DNA from 3 places in the Ornithinibacillus sp. 4-3 genome. Region 1 is predicted to be linked to each of the others. Evidence: predicted binding sites of a transcription regulator. Region 1 holds the regulator's gene; each other region holds the start of a gene.
What was found. Region 1 encodes LexA, which represses DNA repair genes until DNA is damaged. Its sites were predicted from a motif close to CGAACATATGTTCG; they were not measured.
Positions count from the first base shown of each region.

Region 2: uvrB (excinuclease ABC subunit UvrB) is a predicted target of LexA. The motif match lies at 4,141-4,154, and genes of this name have one in related genera.
Region 3: AB4Y30_RS08920 (Y-family DNA polymerase) is a predicted target of LexA. The motif match lies at 2,199-2,212, and genes of this name have one in related genera.

Region 1 is NZ_CP162599.1:1,591,679-1,599,167, reverse strand. It holds gene AB4Y30_RS07710 (haloacid dehalogenase type II) at 1-578, opposite strand, end outside; gene lexA (transcriptional repressor LexA) at 1,046-1,669, shown strand; gene AB4Y30_RS07700 (aminotransferase class I/II-fold pyridoxal phosphate-dependent enzyme) at 1,741-3,003, opposite strand; gene hflX (GTPase HflX) at 2,975-4,252, opposite strand; gene AB4Y30_RS07690 (AAA family ATPase) at 4,344-5,252, opposite strand; gene hfq (RNA chaperone Hfq) at 5,372-5,596, opposite strand; gene miaA (tRNA (adenosine(37)-N6)-dimethylallyltransferase MiaA) at 5,634-6,569, opposite strand; gene mutL (DNA mismatch repair endonuclease MutL) at 6,597-7,489, opposite strand, start outside.
Region 2 is NZ_CP162599.1:1,061,762-1,069,250, reverse strand. It holds gene uvrA (excinuclease ABC subunit UvrA) at 1-2,019, opposite strand, end outside; gene uvrB (excinuclease ABC subunit UvrB) at 2,062-4,041, opposite strand; gene AB4Y30_RS05195 (endonuclease I family protein) at 4,361-5,275, shown strand; gene AB4Y30_RS05190 (PDZ domain-containing protein) at 5,458-6,636, opposite strand; gene AB4Y30_RS05185 (S41 family peptidase) at 6,846-7,489, opposite strand, start outside.
Region 3 is NZ_CP162599.1:1,831,704-1,839,192, reverse strand. It holds gene AB4Y30_RS08930 (VOC family protein) at 1-443, opposite strand, end outside; gene AB4Y30_RS08925 (hypothetical protein) at 471-875, opposite strand; gene AB4Y30_RS08920 (Y-family DNA polymerase) at 877-2,181, opposite strand; gene AB4Y30_RS08915 (aminoglycoside adenylyltransferase domain-containing protein) at 2,307-3,065, opposite strand; gene AB4Y30_RS08910 (DUF6320 domain-containing protein) at 3,088-3,765, opposite strand; gene AB4Y30_RS08905 (acyltransferase) at 3,752-5,008, opposite strand; gene AB4Y30_RS08900 (alpha/beta hydrolase fold domain-containing protein) at 5,073-5,975, opposite strand; gene AB4Y30_RS08895 (PadR family transcriptional regulator) at 6,233-6,772, shown strand; gene AB4Y30_RS08890 (DUF4188 domain-containing protein) at 6,796-7,290, shown strand.

The sequences.
Region 1 (7,489 bases):
CATGGCAACCCAGCTGATTTTGTTCCCATAACATCGATATATGACCCAGCAACATGGAGAACTTCTTCAGGAGAAATCTCTAATAAATTTAAAGGAAGTTGATAAATCTCCGCACTAGGCTTATAAACTCCTGCCTGATCTGAAGAAAAAATATAATCAAAAGAAAAATTAAATGTTTGATCTAATGTACGTAGCATGTACTCATCCCCATTTGAAAGCATTCCGAGTTTATACCCTTTTTCTCTAAGCCTCATCAATATTTGTTCTGCTTCAGGCCAAAGCTTTAATCGGCTCCATCCGGCTACTAATTGTTCCTTTTCTTGCTCTGTCAGATCAATTTTATATTGATTTAACGTATATTCTAGTGCGCGTGTCGTTAATGTATGATAGCTAACATATCCTTTTTGCAGAGAATTAGTAATCAATAAGTAATTCCATTGTCTATCGCGCCACATTTGAAACATGGTAGGATAGTGAATATTTTCATCCTGTAAAACATTTTGCAATTCCTGAACTACACTACCTTTAAGATCAGTTAAAGCTGAATATACATCAAATGTAATAACTTTAGGATTCATGATAAACCTCCAATTTGAATTTAATCTGAAGCTATTATAGTACTCTATATTTATATTAACTTTCTTATCCTTTAATATATTCTAACATTTTTATTTGTCCTGATTAAACTTTAATAAATATCCGCTAAAGCTTTATAATTAATCGTTACAAGTATTTCATTTTTTGATAAATCTTTACCACACAAGTTATTTTCTATAAGCTTGCTTACATTAAATAAAGAATTACCAAGAAACATTATTGCTGAGCGACTAGATAATACACTACTAAAAGAAACTCAAGATAAAGCTGTTCAACTTTTTGGAAACAATGTTACTGGGGCTATTTTTGGGGCTAAATAGAAACAGCTCAGCCCCACTCCCCTTTGTTATCAGCTTTTCCACTAATTTATTCGAACGAATGTTTGCATTTTGATTTTATGAATGATAAAATTAATACAATCAAACATAAAGAGCGAGGTGAAGCAGACATGTCAAAACTGGCTAAAAGACAACAAATGATACTCGATTACATAAAAGAGCAGGTTGAGATTAAAGGTTATCCACCATCTGTACGTGAAATTGCTAAAGCTGTTGGATTAGCTTCTAGTTCAACTGTTCATGGACATCTATCAAGATTAGAGAGGAAAGGCTATATCCGAAGAGATCCTACCAAACCTCGTGCGATTGAAATTTTGGATTTAGATATGGAAAATTCAGTTCCAAAAGATGAAGCTCGCTATGCTCCCGTTATTGGGAAAGTTACAGCTGGTATTCCTATTACAGCAATTGAAAACATAGAAGAATATATTCCTCTACCACGTTCTGCTGCTAATGAGAACGATAATTTATTTATTTTAATTGTTGAAGGAGAAAGTATGGTTAATGCAGGAATCCTAGATGGAGATCGGGTTATTGTTAAACAGCAAAACACAGCATTAAATGGTGATATTGTAGTAGCGATGACAGAGGATGATGAAGCAACTGTCAAAACTTTTTATAAAGAATCTGATCATATCCGTTTACAGCCTGAGAACGATTATATGGAGCCACTGCTTTTACAAAATGTATCGATTCTAGGTAAAGTCATTGGATTATATCGTCATTTTGGATAAGAAAATATAGCCTTAAACCATAAAAAGCGAGCTTCGTTGATTTTAATATGGATCAACGAAGCTTGCTTTTTTTATTTACTAATTATTAAGTTACCTTGTTGGATATAACCTTTTTCTATTAATTTATTTACACAACCTATTATCGCGAGTTTGACATGCGCATATGTTAATCCTCCTTGTACAAACACAAGATAAGGAGGTTTAATTGGGCCATCAGCACTTAACTCAATACTCGCCCCTTGAATGAAGGTTCCAGCTGCCATAATTACTTCATTATCATATCCTGGCATCTTACTTGGATAGGGGGCAACAAATGAATTAATAGGTGAGTTTTCTTGAATCGCCTGACAAAAAGCAATCATCTGTTCTGGATCATTAAAAGTAATCGACTGAATTAAATCCGTACGTTTTGCTTGATAATGAGGTGTTGTCGTATATCCCAGTAATTCCATAAGTCTTGCAGTAAAAATCGAGCCTTTGATAGATTCCCCAACAACATGCGGTGCTAAGAAGAATCCTTGATACATTTCCTGGAGCATATTTAAAGTTGCTCCTGCTTCTTTTCCTAAACCTGGAGCTGTTAAACGATTAGCTGCTTGTTCTACAATATGTTCTTTCCCAACGATATAACCACCAGAACGAACCAAGCCTCCACCGGGATTTTTAATTAAAGAACCAGCAATAACGTCAGCTCCTACATGTAATGGTTCACATTCTTCTACAAATTCTCCATAACAATTGTCAACAAAGACAATGATGTTTTCATTTATTCCTTTTATGAAATTAACCATTTCTGCAATTTCATCAATCGTAAATGAAGGCCGATCACTATATCCTTTTGACCGTTGAATCCCAATAACCTTTGTTTTACTAGTAATAGCTTTTTCCACTTCTTGAAAGTCTACATTTCCACTTTCCAGTAAGGGAATCTCATTATATTCTATATGGTAATCCTTTAAAGAACCTGATTGATTTCCACGTTTTCCGATTACTTCTTCTAACGTGTCATATGGTGCGCCTGTAATATACAATAGCTCATCACCTGGACGCAATAAGCTAAATAAGGTTGTTGAGATCGCATGTGTTCCAGAGATAATTTGCGGACGCACAAGTGCATCTTCTCCCCCAAATACTTCTGCATACAGTTTTTCTAGACCTTCACGACCTAGATCATCATAGCCATAACCATCTGTAGAGTTAAAATGATAATCGCCAATACGATTATTTTTAAATGCTTCTAAGACTCGTTTTTGATTTATCTCTACCATTTTATTTACTTGTTCATGTAGTGCCACGCACTCTGCTTCAACTTGTTGTATGATTCGTTCCATCATTTATGATATTGTTCTCCTTTATAAAGCCTTGTAGTGGATGCTCTCCTGATATATAACCATGGACAACATATTCATTTGTTTCTTCATCAAATTGATTATATTTCACAATCGATTCATTTAATAGACGGTGTAATCTCTTTGTTTCATTCATTGGTAAACGTAAAGCATATGACTCCCAGTTTTCACAAATTGTTTCTTCTGTTTTTATAATTAAACGCTCTAACTCAGCTTCATCATATGCGCTAATAACAATACTTGGTTGATGTAATGGAATAAAATCCGATGTTATTTTATCCTTTTTATTATAGACCGTCAACATGGGAATTTGATGTGCTTCTAAATCCTCCAAAATTTTTAACACTGTTGCTTGATGCTGCTCTTGATCAGGATGTGAGCTATCTACAACATGCAAGATTAAATCTGCTTCAGTAACTTCTTCTAAAGTCGAACGAAAAGAAGCGATTAATGAAGTAGGTAAATCTTGAATAAATCCTACCGTATCCGTAACTAATGTTTGAAAGCCTGAAGGCAATGGGAGCTGTCTCGTTAACGGATCAAGCGTAGCAAAAAGCTGATCTTCTTCTAATGAATCACTATTTGTAATCCGATTAAAGATGGTTGATTTACCGGCATTGGTATAACCGACAATAGCGATTTGAAATACGCCCTTTTCCCTGCGATGCTTTCGATATTGTTCACGCTGTTTTACCACTAAAGTAAGTCGACGTTTAATTTCATCAATACGTCTACGAATATGTCGTTGATCTGTCTCAAGTTTTGTTTCCCCAGGACCACGTGTACCAATTCCCGCTCCAAGACGAGATAGTTCAATTCCAATACCTCGTAATCTCGGCAATGTATATTCTAATTGTGCCAATTCGACCTGTAGCTTACCTTCTTTTGTCTTTGCACGCATAGCAAATATATCTAGGATCAATTGACTCCGATCAATGACACGTACTCCAAATAAATCTCCTAAATTTCGTAACTGCCCAGGAGATAACTCATCATTAGAAATAACAAGATCGATTTCTAAACTATCCACTCTTTCTCTTATTTCATTCACTTTTCCTGAACCTAAGTAAGTAGCTGGATGAATCTGCTGACGATTTTGTGTAATTACTTCGATCACTTCACCACCAGCTGTTGCACTTAATGATTTTAACTCGTCAACGGAGGATAAAAATCGTTCTTCTTTTTCGAATGGTCTTTTTACTGCCATGATAAGAATTTTTTCTTTTTCATTCATATAATTTTTTTCCGTCCTTTACATATAGATTACTTTTATTCTACATTAATTTAGAAAATATGATAGCAATAGGTAATGCTTTGGGGAAATTCTATAAAAAAGAAAAATCTTCTTTTGATAAAAAAATGAGGTCTTCTGCAGTTAAAGGTTGTTTTTTCATTAAACGAACCGCCTGCTTACGAATCGCATGTTCTATTGTGTTTCGTACATAACGAGCATTAGCAAAATGGCGGGTTGATGTGCTTGTTTTTTCATGAAAATGCTTTTGCAAATGCCATTCCGCTTCCTTCGTTAAAGAAAACTCTCTTGCCATAACCATCTTTTTAGCTACCTCAAGTAATTCTTTACCTGAGAAATCAGGAAAATCAATAATAAATGGGAATCTTGACTGTAGTCCAGGATTTAAATTCAAAAAATTTTCCATTTCATTCGGATAGCCTGCTAAAATAAGTACAAAATCAGTATAATTATTCTCCATATGTGTTACGAGTGTATCGATTGCTTCTTTTCCAAAATCCTTCTCTCCACCTCTTGAAAGAGAATAAGCTTCATCAATAAATAAGATCCCACCTTGTGCCTTCTGAATCAATGCCCTTGTTTTTTGTGCAGTTTGCCCAATGTATTCTCCAACAAGGTCAGCACGCTCTACTTCTATAAATTGTCCTTTAGACAAAAAATTCCATTCATAATAAATTTTTGCAAGCTTACGAGCAACGGTTGTTTTTCCTGTACCAGGATTACCTGTAAATAGCATATGCAAAACTTGTTTGCTGCTTAGTAAACCAAAATTTTCTCGTTGCTGATTAATCCATAACATCGCGCAAATTTCCTTTAATGTGCCCTTTATTTCATTCATATTAATTAAATCTGCAAATGCTTTATCGATTTGTTCTAATAAAGGATGACTTACTTCATTCTCCCGTTGATATAAAACATTTTTCTCTTCTTGGAGAACAATATTAATTTTGGATGTTTTTGCTTCCATAGCCTTCACTTTCACAAGATCACCCCTGTGTAAGCTAGTATATGAATTCATATCAGAATTGTGACATTCGCCCAGTTTTTTTCATAAAAAATCGTTTTGTAAGGATTACTTACTTCCTCACAAAACGATTTTTATTATTCTTCTTCAAAAGATATATTCTTCTGTGGTGCATATGTTGAAATCGCATGCTTGTATATAAGTTGCTGCTTCCCTTCTGATTCCAGTAAGACCGTATAATTATCAAAGGCTTTTATTATTCCCCTTAATTGAAATCCATTGGTTAAGAACACTGTTACAGCCCCGTGTGTCTTTCTAAGTTGATTCAAATAGAAGTCTTGAATGTTTACTGATTGTGCCATAGCGATTCCTCCTTATTTCTATCTAATAAATAACATTCTATATTTTTTTAAGGATTCCTTCTATATCTTTTAATATTTTTTTGTAATTTTCTATTTTCTCATCTGGATTCATTGAATACCAAGTAATATCCATTTTGTTTTTAAACCAAGTATATTGACGTTTAGCATATCTACGGGAATTTCTTTTGAGTAGTTCGATTGCTTCTTCTAATTCTTGAAATCCTTCGAAATAAGGAATGAATTCCTTGTAACCAATGGCTTTCATAGATTGACAATCCTTTAATCCAAGCTCATAAAGTCTTTTTACTTCAGCTAACAATCCTGCCTCCATCATCAGATCTACACGGTGATTAATTTGTTCATATAATAATTTTCTCTCCATTTCTAAACCAATAAAAATAATATGGTATGGAGATTCTTTCGTCTGTGTTGCTTCTATCTCAGACATCTTCTTCCCAGTTGTTTCGTAAATTTCCAATGCTCGAATAACACGACGATGGTTATTTGGATGTATTTTCTCTGCTTGAGCAGGATCTACTTCCTGTAAATACTCATACAATGGAGAAATACCATGCTTCTCTAGCTGTTCCTCTAATCTTTTAGTAATTGATTCATCACGTTGTTTATCAGAGAAATGATAATTATATAACGCTCCTTGAATATAGAGTCCACTACCCCCAACAATAATTGGCAATTTTCCTCTTTCTGAAATCTCATGAATATATTTTTGAACATCTTCTTTAAAATCAGCTACAGAGTATGCTTCATTCGGTTCTATTTGATCAATCAGATAATGAGGTATCCCTTGCATTTCTACTGGGGTTACCTTTGCAGTTCCAATATCCATCGTTTTATATACTTGCATGGAATCACCGCTAATAATTTCACCGTTAAATTGTTTAGCAACTTCAATACTTAAATTTGTCTTTCCAACCGCAGTTGGGCCAACAATCACTATCACAGTCTTTTTCAATATTCTACTCCTATTACGATTTAATAACTACATCACACGTTTAAACATTTTTTCTAAATCATATGAAGAAAAATGAATAATAATCGGCCTGCCATGTGGACATGTAAATGGGTCAACTGTATTTCGTAAGTCTTCAAGCAAGCGAAACATATCTTTATCATTTAAATAGTGATTTGCTTTAATCGAACGTTTACATGACATTAAAATTGCAGCCTCTTCACGTAATTTTTCGATGTTAATTTTTTCATTTTGAATGATTTGTTCTACCATTTCTTGAATAATTTCTATTTCAAATCCTTTTGGAAACCATGTAGGATGAGAGCGAATAATATACGTTTGATGACCAAACGATTCGAAAAATAAACCTACTTTTTCAAATTCTTCTTTAAATTTTTCAATAAAAATAGCTTCTGTCTTCGAAAATTCAAAGGTAAGTGGAATAAGCAGCTCCTGAGATTCATTAATGGTTTTACCTAATTTCTCTTTAAAAAATTCATATTTAATTCTTTCTTGTGCAGCATGCTGATCAATTAAATATAATCCTTGTTCATTTTGAGCAATAATATAAGTTCCTTGAACTTGTCCAACAGGATACATAACTGGAACACGCTGTTGTGGCTCTACTTCTATTTGCGGTGAATTTTCTTGAACAGGTAACGGAGTTTCTTTTGGTTCTTTTTGCTCTATATGAATTTCTTGTTCTATTTGATTTGGTAATTCTTCAGTAATACTTTTATGCTCAAAAACTGGAGTTTCGTGGATTTGCATTGTTTCATTTACTTTGTATGGTTCCGGAACTACATGTTTTTGCCATTGATTGAAATCAAGCTCATGTTGAACTGATTTTCTTTCTTCTGTCGTTGGTTTAGGCTTTATTTCTGGTATTAATGTTTGTTTACGAAAGTTATCACGTATCATTA
Region 2 (7,489 bases), 530 kb from region 1:
TTCTTTATGCTTTCCGGGACGATATTTTCCAGTATATATACTTTTAGCTAAACCTTGATACAAAATTTCATTCACCAAGGTACTTTTTCCAGAGCCTGAAACTCCAGTTACCACAGTCATGACACCCACCGGAAATTTTGCATTAATTTTCTTCAAGTTATTTTCCGCTGCACCACGAACTTCTATAAAACGTCCATCTGATTTACGACGTTCTAATGGAAGCGGTACAAATGCTTTCCCTGATAAGTATTGTCCTGTTAATGATTTTTTCTGCTTCATTACTTTCTCTGGAGGACCACTTGCCACAATTTGTCCTCCATGTTCTCCAGCACCTGGGCCAATATCAATAAGCCAATCTGCTGCCATCATGGTATCTTCATCATGCTCTACCACAATTAATGTATTATCCAAATCACGCATTTGCATCAGTGTATTTATTAATCGATCATTATCACGCTGATGCAATCCAATGGATGGTTCATCTAGTACATATAGAACACCTGTAAGTGCAGAACCAATCTGTGTAGCTAAACGGATACGCTGTGCTTCTCCTCCTGACAGGGTTCCTGAAGCTCTTGAAAGTGTTAAATAATCTAAACCAACATTGTTTAAAAAGCTTAGACGATCAATAATTTCCTTTAAAATCATTTTCGCAATCTGCTCTTCCTTTTCTGTTAAATCTAAATTACTAAAGAATTGAAGTGCTTCTGTTACAGAAAATGTATTGACTTCACCAATATGAAGTTTATTTACTTTTACAGCTAATGCAGTTGGGTTTAAACGATATCCCTTACAGGAAGGACAATCTTTTTGCGCCATATATTTCTCTAATGTTTCTCGAATAAAGTCAGAAGAAGTTTCTCGATATCTTCGAGCAATATTTGTCACAACACCTTCAAACTCAATCATATTGCTACGTGAATTTCCGAAATCATTCACATAATGGAAATGGATTTTCTCTTTACCACTTCCATATAGTATTTTATCTAATTGCTTTTTCGGAAGATCTTTTATTGATGTATCCATATCAATTTTATAATGCTCACAGACACTTTTTAATAACTGTGGGTAATATTGTGAACTAATTGGTTCCCACGCAGCAATCGCATGCTGATTTAATGTCTTGTTTCGATCAGGAATCACAAGATCTAAATCAACTTCCAAATTCGTACCTAATCCATCACAAGTTGGGCATGCACCATATGGGGCATTAAAGGAAAATAATCTTGGCTCTAACTCACCAATAGAAAATCCACAATGTGGACAAGCATGATGTTCACTAAAAACAAGCTCTTCCTTATCAATAATATCTACAATAATTTTGCCTTCCCCTAGCCCTAATGCAGTTTCAATGGAATCGCTTAGGCGACTTGCTACTCCTTCGCGAACGACAATACGATCAATAACAACCTCAATAGAGTGCTTTTTATTCTTCTCTAGTTTAATTTCATCTGTTATTTCATACATTTCCCCATCAACACGAAGACGAACATATCCTTCTTTTCGTAATCGTTCAAATACTTGGACATGCTCTCCTTTTCGTCCAGAGATAACTGGAGCGAGAATTTGTAATCGTGTTCGTTCTGGATACTCTAAAATTCGATCAACCATCTGCTCCACTGTTTGTTGACTAATTTCAATTCCATGCGTTGGACAAACTGGTCTTCCTATTCGGGCAAATAATAATCTTAAATAATCAGCAATTTCTGTAATGGTCCCTACTGTTGAACGAGGATTTTTACTTGTCGTTTTTTGGTCGATTGAAATTGCTGGAGATAGCCCCTCAATAGAATCGACATCAGGCTTGTCCATTTGTCCTAAAAACTGTCGTGCATATGCAGACAGAGACTCAACATAACGCCGTTGTCCCTCTGCATAAATCGTATCAAATGCCAAAGATGATTTTCCTGAACCTGATAAGCCTGTCATTACAACAAGCTTATTTTTCGGAATAGAAACATCGATATTTTTTAAATTATGTGCACGTGCACCTTGTATGTTGATATATTTTTGTGCCATCATCGGCCTTCCTTCCAATTTGAATATATTAATATGTTTCTTTTAATCTTCTGCTTTTAATTCAAAAATAATATCTCGTAGTTCTGTTGCTCGTTCAAATTGTAATAATTTTGCAGCTTCTCGCATCTCTGCTTCCATTTTCTCTATTACCTTCGCTTTTTCTTTCTTATTCATCTTCGTGAATTGATATTCTTCTTCATATTTCTCTTGTTCATCCGCAATAACCGTTGCACGGATCGCTTCTCGAATACCTTTATTCACGGTTCTTGGTGTAATATTATGTTCCTTATTATATGCTTGCTGAATTTCTCGACGACGATTTGTTTCATCAATAGCAACCCGCATGGAATCCGTAATTTTATCTGCAAACATAATAACATGTCCATGCTCATTCCTTGCTGCTCGTCCAATTGTCTGAATAAGTGAGCGCTCTGAACGTAGGAACCCTTCCTTATCTGCATCTAATATCGCAACAAGTGATACTTCTGGTATATCTAATCCTTCACGTAATAAGTTGATTCCAATCAAGACATCATATTTCCCTTTACGTAAATCACGGATAATTTCTGTTCGTTCTAATGTTTTTACTTCTGAGTGTAAATAAGCAACCTTCATCCCTAATTCTTTTAAGTAATCTGTTAAATCTTCAGCCATTTTTTTCGTAAGTGTTGTAACAAGCACTCGTTCATCTTTAGCTGTACGTTTATTAATTTCCCCAATTAAATGATCTATTTGTCCTTCAATTGGGCGTATTTCTATTTCAGGATCAAGCAAGCCTGTTGGACGAATAATTTGTTCCACTACATCTGGTGCATGCTCTAACTCATATGGTCCAGGAGTAGCAGAAACATAAATTAATTGATTTGCCTTCTCCTCAAATTCTTCAAATCTCAAAGGACGGTTATCCAGTGCTGAGGGCAAACGAAATCCATGGTCTACAAGCATTTGTTTCCTAGCCTGGTCCCCATTATACATCCCGCGAATTTGTGGTAATGTCGCATGTGACTCATCAATCACGATTAAAAAATCCTCAGGAAAATAATCAAATAAAGTATATGGTGTAGAACCTGCTGGACGATGTGCTAAGTGCCTCGAATAATTTTCAATCCCTGAGCAAAATCCCATCTCATTCATCATTTCTAAATCATAATTCGTGCGTTGCTCTAATCTTTGTGCTTCTAGAAGCTTATTATTTGCACGCATTTTCTCCAGCTGTTCTTCTAATTCTGTACGGATATTCTCAATTGCTACTCGCATCTTTTCTTCACCTGTTACGAAGTGTGACGCCGGAAAAATAACAGCATGTTCCATATCCCCAATAATTTCACCAGTTAAGGCATCAACTACACGTATGCGATCAATTTCATCTCCGAAAAATTCAATACGAATACATTGTTCTGTACGAGATGCTGGAATAATTTCAACAGAATCTCCACGAACGCGGAATGTACCACGTTGGAAGTCAATATCATTACGAGCATATTGGTTGCTTACTAGATCACGTAATAATTGATCCCGTTCTTTCTCCATACCAACACGTAAAGATATCATATGACTTCCATACTCAACAGGCGACCCGAGTCCATAGATACAAGAAACACTTGCAACAATTAACACATCGCGCCTTTCAAATAATGCTGCTGTTGCAGAGTGTCTTAACTTATCAATCTCATCATTAATACTCGCATCCTTCTCAATAAATGTATCTGTTGAAGGTACATAAGCTTCTGGTTGATAATAATCATAGAAACTAACAAAATACTCTACCGCATTATTTGGAAAGTATTCTTTAAACTCACTATACAGCTGTCCTGCCAATGTTTTATTATGAGCAATGACTAATGTAGGTCGATGAATTTCATTAACAACATTAGAAACAGTAAAGGTTTTACCTGTACCTGTTGCCCCTAACAGCGTCGAATGACGTTGCCCAGCTAGAATTCTTTCCACCAAACTGTCAATTGCCTTTGGTTGATCTCCATTTGGTTCATATCTTGAAACTAATTCAAACTTATCTTTCACGAAGTAATCCTCCGATCTATTATGTAAAAATAAGTATCACATACTCGTTTATATACTTATTCCCATTTTCAACTTCTACAATCTATTTTAACATAAAAACGAACAAACATTCGCGAAAATGTTTTTCAAATATATTGTAAATCATTTAAAATATTGAAGTACAGATTTTGTCAACATGATATAATATAGCCACTACAGGGCAATCAACCATAAATTTTTAAAAATATATGGTAGGATATTAAATTACTTTCACCTGAATTACTTAAACTTCAAATTCTAGAAAACTTGAAGCTTTGTTGTATGAAATGAGGCTGATTTGATGATAAAAAATGAAATTATTGCATTAGAAGAAATGAAAAGATGTGATCCAGAGGACTTCATTTATCGACTCTTAAATTATCAACAACAAATTAGTAATAATCCCGATCTTTACTATCATGAAAAAGAAGATCGACATTGGATTAAAAGCTATTATAAAAATATATCTATTCGTAAAGAAGTATTATTTAAACAATATCATAAATTAGTTTCTGAAACGCATGAAAATATTTATCCTTATTTTTACAGTAAAGACCATTTTCTATATACTTGGGTTGATTTACACCCTAATGGCAAATTATTTAGTATTTATTCAGGAGAACCAATCGATTCCCAAGCTATGATTGAACAGGATTTTATTACCCTTCAGAAGCGCTATGATAGCTACCATCGACTATTCCATCAAGATGAACTCCATGAGGAGATTGATGAAGAAATGATTGAAAGACTGCGGAATATTTCGAAGCAACACCGATTTAACACAGAACATGTTATTCCTCAATCTTGGTTTCATGCAAAAGAACCAATGAAAGGAGATTTACATCATTTATTTGTCTGTGAACCAACTTGCAATAATTTACGATCTAACTATCCTTTCCATGAATATGATCCATCAAACAGTTCTGTTCAACAAGAATCAATATGCGGAAAACAAGATTTAAGTGGTTTCGAACCGGCTTATGGAAAAGGTATCGTTGCACGCGCAACCTTCTATTTCCTATTGCGTTATCCAAATTCAATACATAAAAAACACCTAAAACGCATTCATCTGCCTACTTTAAGAAAATGGCATCATCAAGAACCTGTAAGCCTTTATGAAAAGCATCGTAATAAAGCAATCTATGAGATTCAAGGAAATCGCAATCCTTTTATCGATATTCCTGATTTGATTGATCATTTGCGTTTTTCTTTTTAAAGAGAAAGGTAAACTTTTGTACAAATTAATTCTTATTCAAAGATAGGGATGTCTCGCTCCGAGTACCAAAACTCAGAATGAGGCATCATGCTCTTAGCCTTACGTTTTTCCTTGCTTCAAAATATAAAAATGGTTCTAATTATCAATTTCTGATAATTAGAACCATTTTTGATTGTTTTCTATTATTTATTTTGACGATGTGGTTCTTGAGGGAAAATAATTCCTAATTCATGATGATCCTCTTCATATAGTGCACTTTGGACAAAACGCACCTCATTATTATCATCCAATATTTCTAGTTTGAAAAAAGCACCGCTATTTTGTAACGCTAGGTAGAATTCTTTTATGGAATAAATTTTTTTATCGTTTACTTTTACAATAACCTCACCAGCTAATATATTCAATCGATCTGCTGGTGTATTTGGAATGACCGCAAGTACTTTCAAGCCTTCTGCCACTTTATTATAGTAAGCAGATCGATCTCGATCCTCAATTCTTTGCAAATAATTAATATATTCTTTTCCTAAGATAGCAAAAATGACTGCAACTAAAGATAACCAGCTGATGTAAATGCTACCTGCTGCAATTAAGAGAACAATAAAGCCAAGATAGAATATCCCTTTTGAAACCTTCTTTGCTGCAATCTCTGGTAAAATTCCACGAACTTTATAATCAAAGCCAATAACAAAAGGCACAAGAATAAAGCTATATGTCTGTTCTCCCAGTGAAAAATAAGGCCAATAAGCTGCAAAAGATGTTATTTCTCCAACCGGTAATATTACAAAGAATGGAATTAAATGCAGTTTCTTAAATTGATGCTGACCAATCCAATTTCCTCGTTGACTACGTACTAAACTAGGATATGTGTCATTTCTTTTCACACGTCTAGTTAGTAATGCTTCTACAATTAAAAAGACTCCAAGTAAGATAGCAACGGTTGTGAAATCAACCTTTGAAAATAAATCTACTTCTATATAGGTTTGGTATTCCAGCAGAAAAGGTGCAAATAATAATAGTAAGAAAGTAATTCCAATCGTATAACTAGGTGATAACAAGGTAAAACGAAAAGAAATACTTAATAAAATAATTACTCCACTTAATAATAAAATTGTTTCTATGGAAAAGACCATCCCTACACCAATTGTTAGTAGAGAGACTACTAATCCAATAATCAATGAAATACCCCATGTACCTTTGAATTCTGAAAATCTATTAAAAATCTTTGTACCAAAATTCATACGCTCATGATGAATTCGCTTACTACTCGCTACCCATACTAATAAAAAGGTCCAATATAATAAAGGGTTTAAAAATAGTTTTCCTATTGCTTTTAATAATTCAATTAACCAGATCTCCAACAACTTATTCACCGCCTTGGTTTAGCGAGCTTTTATAAGATATATGCCCTATTATCAATTATATCGCTTCTTTTTATTTTACCAAATAAATACAGGTTATTCACTAATTAAAGAAAACTTGCTTGAAAACCTTATATCTTAATTTTGGAAAGTTTTCTCCTAATAATGAAAAATTCGCAACACGATGTTGCGAATTTTTCGGATAAGATATCTTATTGATACAAAGCTTCTATTGCTTTATTTAACTGTAAATCATCATCTTTATCACGGATTTTTTCAATGATTTTAGCTTCCAATAAATCACCTGTTTGTTGATCAACTTCTCCTGTAACCTGTAAATCATTCTTTTGCTGGAAGTCTTTAACAGCATTTTGCATTTGGACATCAAAGATACCTGTTGCTTCCATATCATAACCTAAACCAATTAATATTTGCTGTAGATTCTTAATATGATCTCCTTCTACATTTAGCTTCGCTGTATTTTCTAATTGAACAGGATGTACAAGGTAATACTCTGGTTGCTCTTGTTCGATAGTTGGCTCTACACCATTTTCATGAATCCAATTTCCTTCTGGAGAAAGCCATTTTTGGAACGTTAATTTGACTGTACTTCCATCACCTAAAGGAACTGCTTGTTGTACGGTTCCTTTCCCATAGCTTGTGAGACCAATTACATCATATCCCATTTCCTTTAATGCTACTGCTAAAATTTCTGAGGCAGAGGCACTTCCTTCATCAATTAATACAGTAATTGGATAAGGCTTTTTCTCTGGTAGATCAGAGTAGTAAGAAACAGTTTCTCCATCTGCGCTCTCAATTTGATAAATCGGTATATCCTCTGGAACAAAATTACCTA
Region 3 (7,489 bases), 240 kb from region 1:
AATAGTGACGGTATGATAGGTGGACGTTCTTCACCTTCTGGATTGGTAAGAATTAATTGCCATGACAAACCATATTTATCTTGAATCCATCCATACTTTTCGCTGAACGGATATTTATCAAGTGGCATCAGCACAGTGCCTTCTTCTGATAACTTATTCCAAACTTCATCTATTATTTTGCTTGCATTTTTTTCTCGAGATGGATCAAAGTTCACCATAAAAGAAATGGTTGAATTGAATTTAAAATAAGGACCTGCACTAATTGCCATGAATTTTGTTCCCCATAGTTCGAAGGATATTAAATCAGCATTTCCTGATGGAGTATCATATAATACCATACTATGTGTGACTTTTGATTCTGGAAAAATGGAAGAATAAAATGCTACGGCTTCCTTTGCCTCTGTGTCAAACCATAAATGTGGGACAATCTTTTGATTTGTCATTGTTATGCCTCCTGGTTTTTATTTTAATTATTCCCTTTTATCGTACCAATCTAACAAATTCATAAATTCTACATTTCTTATTTCTTCTAATGTACAACTAGCTTCTCTCTTATCTTTTAATATAAAATAAATTTGATTATCGGCATAGCCTGAGACTTTACATGCTAGATCTTTATAATAATTTCCATTCGTTACAATATTAGCCTGGATTAAAACAGGAGAACCCGTAGTGAAAGCTTTGTAAAGGATATTAGCCTTCTCTACTTCTGTCATCTCCACTTTGGCTTTGATTTCCCTTAATTGATTTTTCTTTCTCTCCTGCTTAAGTGCTTCTGTATGATCGGAGAGTAGCATTCCTAACCATTTAACAATACCCCTATCTTCATATCCAAATTGTTCCGGTGTAATGCGTATTATATGAACTTCCTCCATATCACTCTTCCTTTCCGGATCTATGGCCACCCAGCAATTTAGCTCGATATCTGGCCATCCCACTTTCAAGTAAGCTTGATGCATGCAGTAATGAAGTATAACCATGTTTTTTTCTAACAATATTAATAGCACTATCTAGTTCTTCATTTTCGATGATTTCTTCTGGGGCTTCAAAGAAATTCAATTGGATAGCTTGTTTGGGCCGAAGTCTTCCAAAGGTTATATTAATAATTCTTACAGGAGTGTTTTCCTTATAATATTTATTAAACATAAGCAGCATATATCCTTTTAGTTGTTTAGATGAATCTGTTGCATCAATTTTCATTTCATGTTTGAATCCATCATGTATCGTATTTTTAGAATATCCGATAGCTAATTTTATAACACCAGTTACTAGTCGATGTTTTCTTAATCTGGCTACATTCTCATCTGTCATTTCTCGAATAACAATCTCAATATCATATTTAACAAGATAATCTCTATTTAATATCTGATTTTTACTAAAGGATGTACTTTTAGGCTTGTAGGTATCAGATAAAATGCTTCTATCAATTCCATGGGCATGAAAAAAGAGCTGCTCTCCAATGACCCCGAATTTTGATTTTAATTTATGAATACTATATTGAGATAGCTGATAAATATTTTGAATTCCTAATTGATTTAAATTTGTTTCTGTTTTTTGTCCTATTCCCCAAAACTTACTTAAAGATCCTATTTTCCATACGGTATCTGGAACATTTTCATATCTCCATTCCCCAATAAAAGCATTTTGCACATCATGCTTTGCCTGATGATCGAGTGCTAATTTTGCCAGAAGTGGATTGTCTCCTATTCCAATAGTTAATACTAACCCTAGCTCTTTCCAAACATCATACTGGATTTTCTTCGCTATATGGTGTGCACCGCCGAAAAGGTTCTTGGATCTAGTTACGTCAATAAAGGATTCATCGATGGAATAAACATGCAAGTCCTCTTCTGCTACATAACGTTTAAAAATGCGTAATATCTCTAAATTTTTTTCTAAATATAATGCCATACGTGGTTCAACGATTTCTATATTTGCTTCAGGAGGAATTTCGTAAATTCTTGTTCCTGTTTCAACGCCATATTTTTCTTTTACTAAAGGAGATGAAGCTAAAACTAAACCACCTTGACTATCAGGCTTTGATACAACCGCAATTCGCGCTTTTAAAGGATGTTGGTTGCGTTCAGAAGCTTCTACGCTGGCGAAAAAGGATTTTGCATCAATACACATGATATTTCTACGTGGTTCATTAGAGTAATCCACCATGATAATATTTTTCATCACACTCTCTCCCGATAAGAATATATGTTCTTATTTATGATTATAAGAACATACGTTTCTATAGTCAAGATGAATAAACTAGAAAAAGCATTCAAAAGAATTTCTTCCCTTGAATGCTCTATCATTTAAAGATATATTAACGCTTGTTTATGCAAATAATTTACTGTTTCAGTAACATCGTAGTTCTTCCAATTAATCTCTTTCTCACCTAAATAGCTTTCGACAGCTAAAATGATTAGTTTTTGATGCTGTGTAAGTGCCTGCTCAGCTTGTATTTCTCCTGCAATATCTTTGGGATAGATTTTTTCAGTTAAGCATGTTTGGATTATCCGGCAAAGCGTTAAGATTGCATTTTGTTCATCACCTTCATAATCACAAGCTATTTCAGCAATTGATTCTTTCATTGCCAATTTCACATCTGTAAAAGGAATCTCGGGCAATATTTCTTGGAGTGAATAGGAACCATAGAGCCTTTTAGCTACTTCTCTCGCTTGATACAATAGTATCGTTAAATCAGGATTTGCTTCATTTAAAGGAATATATCCCCTATCGTAAGCATCTCGTAGCCATTCACCATAGATAAAATCTTGTGTAGGTGGATAGGACCAAGGTGTAATTTGTGCTTGAACAATGACAGAAATTTCTACATATCGCAAATGAGTGTCTTCTCCAATCTTTTTAGAGAAAGATTTAAGTTTTTCGATTAAATTTTGCTTGCATTTTTGAGAAAGTTTTTCCTTAACGATAACTAAGAAATCTAAATCACTATTAGCCTTCAATCCACCTTGTACAGAAGAACCACATAAGTAAATACCAACTAATATTTCTGGTAGTTCATTTGTTAATACTTTTAATACATCATTCATTTGTTTATCAATTTCCATATGATATCCCCTTGATTCCCCTCTAAAAATGAAATCTCCGTACGATTTCATTTTTCATTGTTTTTTCTGAAAATAATACCATACCGATTAATGTGAGTAATGCATATAAAGCAGTTACTGCACTTGGCCATAAAACAGTTGACCAAGAACTTAGAAAAAGAATAACAGGAAGAAATCCTAAAACGACCATTGTGGACATATATCCTATATATTCACTCCATTTCATTGGCTTTCTAAGAATGATAATAGTTACAAATAAGGTTGCCAAGGTCACAAGGAAAGGAATAACATAGTGAATAGACCATTTTGAGCTTCCTGACGCTGCGTCCAAGATAAACAGCATGATAGAAAGTACAATCACTTGAAAAATCACTTTTGAACCAGTATGTGCCTTGGATAAAATAGTATGATTAATACATAATAAACCATATAATACTGGACCTAACACATATAAAAACCATAATGTATCTGGGTCTGTTAATAAATTTATTAACAGACTTGTACTAATAGAGAAAATTGCAATAAACAGAACAAGACGCTGGATAAAATAACGTCGCTTTATTTTCATTTCATAGGCTGGATAGTATTCGTTTTCCTCTATCACTTCAGAAAGCCCCTGTTTACATAGAGGGCAATAATGTTGTTTTGTATAGATATTACAATTCGTACAATAATGTTTCTCGGTTTTATCTATTGTCATTGGAGTACACCTCTATCTCCAAGTTATAAGTTTTAGACAGTTCTTTAAAAAAGGTACGGATAATATCTGCTTCTTGTATCATTCGGGCAAATGTGATGACAAGTTCATCCCCAACAGCAATCATACCTCCATTGATTGGACTTTTCTTTGTTGGGTACATCACCATTTCCATATGAGAAATATGTGGATCTATAGATTCAGAGAAGCGGACCATACCCATATTTGTCAAAGTCATCGCTTTTGTACGTTCACTGAAGCTTCTGTACCCATAACGAATCGCATAATATTTTAATGGAAGTGGGATAAAACGTGCGGTTAATCTTGTTTGCCATTTTACTCTATCATTAATGCTTTGCTGTAAAATTTCTTTTTGTACTTTTTCCTGTAATTGCTTTGATGTTTCTCTAATAATTTCTTCCAATGTTGTGCTTTCTGTAACAACCATCCCTATATTAACTACTCCAAAAAAATTACGTAATGTATTAGATGGAAAAAGGCTTCGTAAATTAACTGGAATAGCAATTTTTATTTCCTCTTTATATGCTCTGTACTTTAATCTTTCTTTATAAATAGCTGCAATTAAAATAGCAGTGATAAATACAGTAATTGTTGTTTCGTGCTTTTTAGCAAGCTGATGTATTTTGCCTGCACTCATTCTCCCATGGATTGTTATGGTTTGATCTATGGGTACTCCACGAATTTGATAAGAAGATATTTCCTTAGCCATTACTGTTTTTTCATTTGTGACATAGTTTTGATAGCTATCGTCTCTTTCATAGTAACTTTGTTCATTATGAATATCGATCAACACACTCTCATAGTTTACTTCTTCCCCTAAATGAACTAAGTAGTAATAAACTAATGCTTTCATAAATTCTAAAGCGCCTGTGCCATCTGTAACGGAATGAAAAAATTCAACTGAAATCCGCTTTTTATAATAAATAATGCGTAGTAAGAAGCCATTTGTTTCTAATGGATCGATTGGCGCACATGGATATTGACTTTCTAGCTGAACATATAGCTTCTCCTTATTGTCTACTAGAAAATCCCAGAAAGCTCCTTTTCGAAGCTTCACTGCAAATATGGGAAATCGTTTAATCGTTTTATCTAATGCCAATTGAAGTTTCTCTGATTGTACAGTTTTCTTCATAATAGTTGAAATTCGGAAGACCGAAGAATTAGCTGGTTCTGACACAGCATGAAACACTTTACCTGCATTATCAAGTCTGTACCATTCACTCATAAGTTGAACACCTCTATACATGCTGTTTTTGCTTATACTCTATTTTCATTACCCTTCATAGCTTTCATTTTTGCATAATAATCTTTACAATTTCTTTAGTAGCTTTTTTGGCTTCTGGGGTAGGATAGAGCAAGAAAATATGATTCATTTTCGGATATTCAAAATAATTTATTTTTACATCCAATGGTTTAGCCATTTCAATAAGCTTTCTTGCATCTGGCAAAAAGACTTCATGTGTCCCTACAAATAAAGTAATTTCTCCTAATCCCTTTAATTTTCCATTGATTGGACTTAATAAATAATGGTTTGGATCAGTATCTCCTGCATATGCTTTACCCATTTGAATCAAGCCATAAATACCTAACATTGGATCTTTGCGCTCTAGTTTGGAAGCTTCTGGATTCTTCAAGGTAAGATCGAGCCAAGGAGATAGTAAAATAATATGTCTTGGTTGTAATAATTTTTTCTCTAAAAGTAATTGTGCTAGCGCTAATGCGAATCCTCCACCAGCAGAATCTCCCATTAAAATAATATCTTTTTTATTCGATATCTCTAAAATCCATTTATATATTGGCAGAACTTTATCAAAAGACTCTTTATATTGATGATTAGGTGCTTTTGGATAAATTGGAACATATATTTTAGCATTTGTAGCTTTTGCTAGTTTTCCGAGAAAATGCCAATGGTATATGGAAGGCTGTTTAATATATCCTCCTCCATGTAAATAGAGTATGGATTTTTTTGAGTCGGCAAGGTCTGAATTAAATATGTAACATTCCATTTCAGCAAAAATTTCTTTTTTGATATTAAATTTTTGCTGAATATATTTTGATAATTTATATGGTTTTTCATTTTCGATTCGTCGCTTTTTTAAAAAAGCCTTATACTTTTTCTTATTCGTAAAGCTATTTTTATTACTAAAACGCATAAGTAATCGTTCTATCATCCAGCTTTGCATACTTCTCATATTTGTTTCCCCTTATACCTTATTAGCATTTTATTAGCTAACACCTTTAGAAAAGTAGCATCACTGCTATTTTTCCCATCAAAATAGAAAGTTAGTCTATTACTTCGTTAAAAATGAATACTTCTATATTTATTATGACATTCTTTTTACTTTACGTATATATGCCTCTTTTTTAATTGATCTCTCTTTACTTTTTCGATTGAAATATGTATTATATATCTAAATGATATATATCTTAAAGATATGTGGTGAAATAAATGAAGAAATACAATGATACAACATACGCGATACTTGGAATCCTAACAACAGACTGCCGATCTGGTTATGAAATAAAAAGTTTTATTGATAACAGCCTTACTCATTTCTGGAAAATTAGCTACGGACAAATCTATCCAACTTTAAAGCTTATAGAAGCAGATGAATTAGCAACAGTTCAAATAACATCAGACGAAGGAAAGCCTACACGTAAAGAATACTCTCTTACAAAAAAAGGTATGCAAGCATTAAAGGAATGGCTAGAGCAACCGTTAAAGCAATTACCAGTAGAAAGAAATGAAGTACTGCTAAAATTATTTTTTGGACAGCATCAAACAGTTGAACAGACGCTTCAGCTATTAGAAGATTATCAGAAAAAATTAAAAGCAACATATGAAAAATACGAAGGAATCGAAGAAATGATTTCTTATTACGACAATAACAAGAATGATGCGAAATACTGGCTGTTTACACTTGATTATGGAAAAAAAGTGACGGAAGCTGCTTTAGCATGGTGTGAGGAAACAATTAAAAATCTATAGATTTTTAAAAGGAGGAATGCTCAATGCCTAAAAAAATTCACAAAGGTCGATACACAACGGAAAACAGTAAAGATATGGTTGTTTTTATTATTGGTATGCGTGTTAATAAATGGTGGTCGATTCGCAAATGGGGACCTGTTTTTACTGCAATGCCTGGGATGATTCGTGAGCTTTATGAAAATAAGGAAGAATTAGGATTCCTTTCTATGGAAAGCTATTTTGGTTTACGAACAACGTTGATGGTGCAATATTGGCGGTCTACTGAAGATTTACTCGCTTATGCAAGAGGTAAAAAGCATTTGGCTGCCTGGAGAAACTTTAATAATAAAGCCTCCAACAATGATGCAGTTGGATTTTATCATGAAACTTATCAAATACAACCAGGGAATTATGAATCTGTTTATATCAATATGCCTTTATTTGGTATGGGCAATGCCATTAACCATATTCCTGTCCCAGCAAAATATGGTTCTGCACGAAAACGTCTGGAAGGAATAAATCAACAACAAAGAAGCTAGGACAAAAGGTTTTATTACTTAGCTAATTGCGAACTTAAATTGAGCCAACACCCGCTTCGGAAATATACTTCGCTTTCCATGGGCGGCTGGTGAGCCTCCTCGTGCTACGCACTCCGGGGTCTCGCCTAGGCCTTCCTCCCATAGGAGTCTACGTATATTTCCTACGCTTCATTTGAATATTGGTCGGATTTCAAGCTTA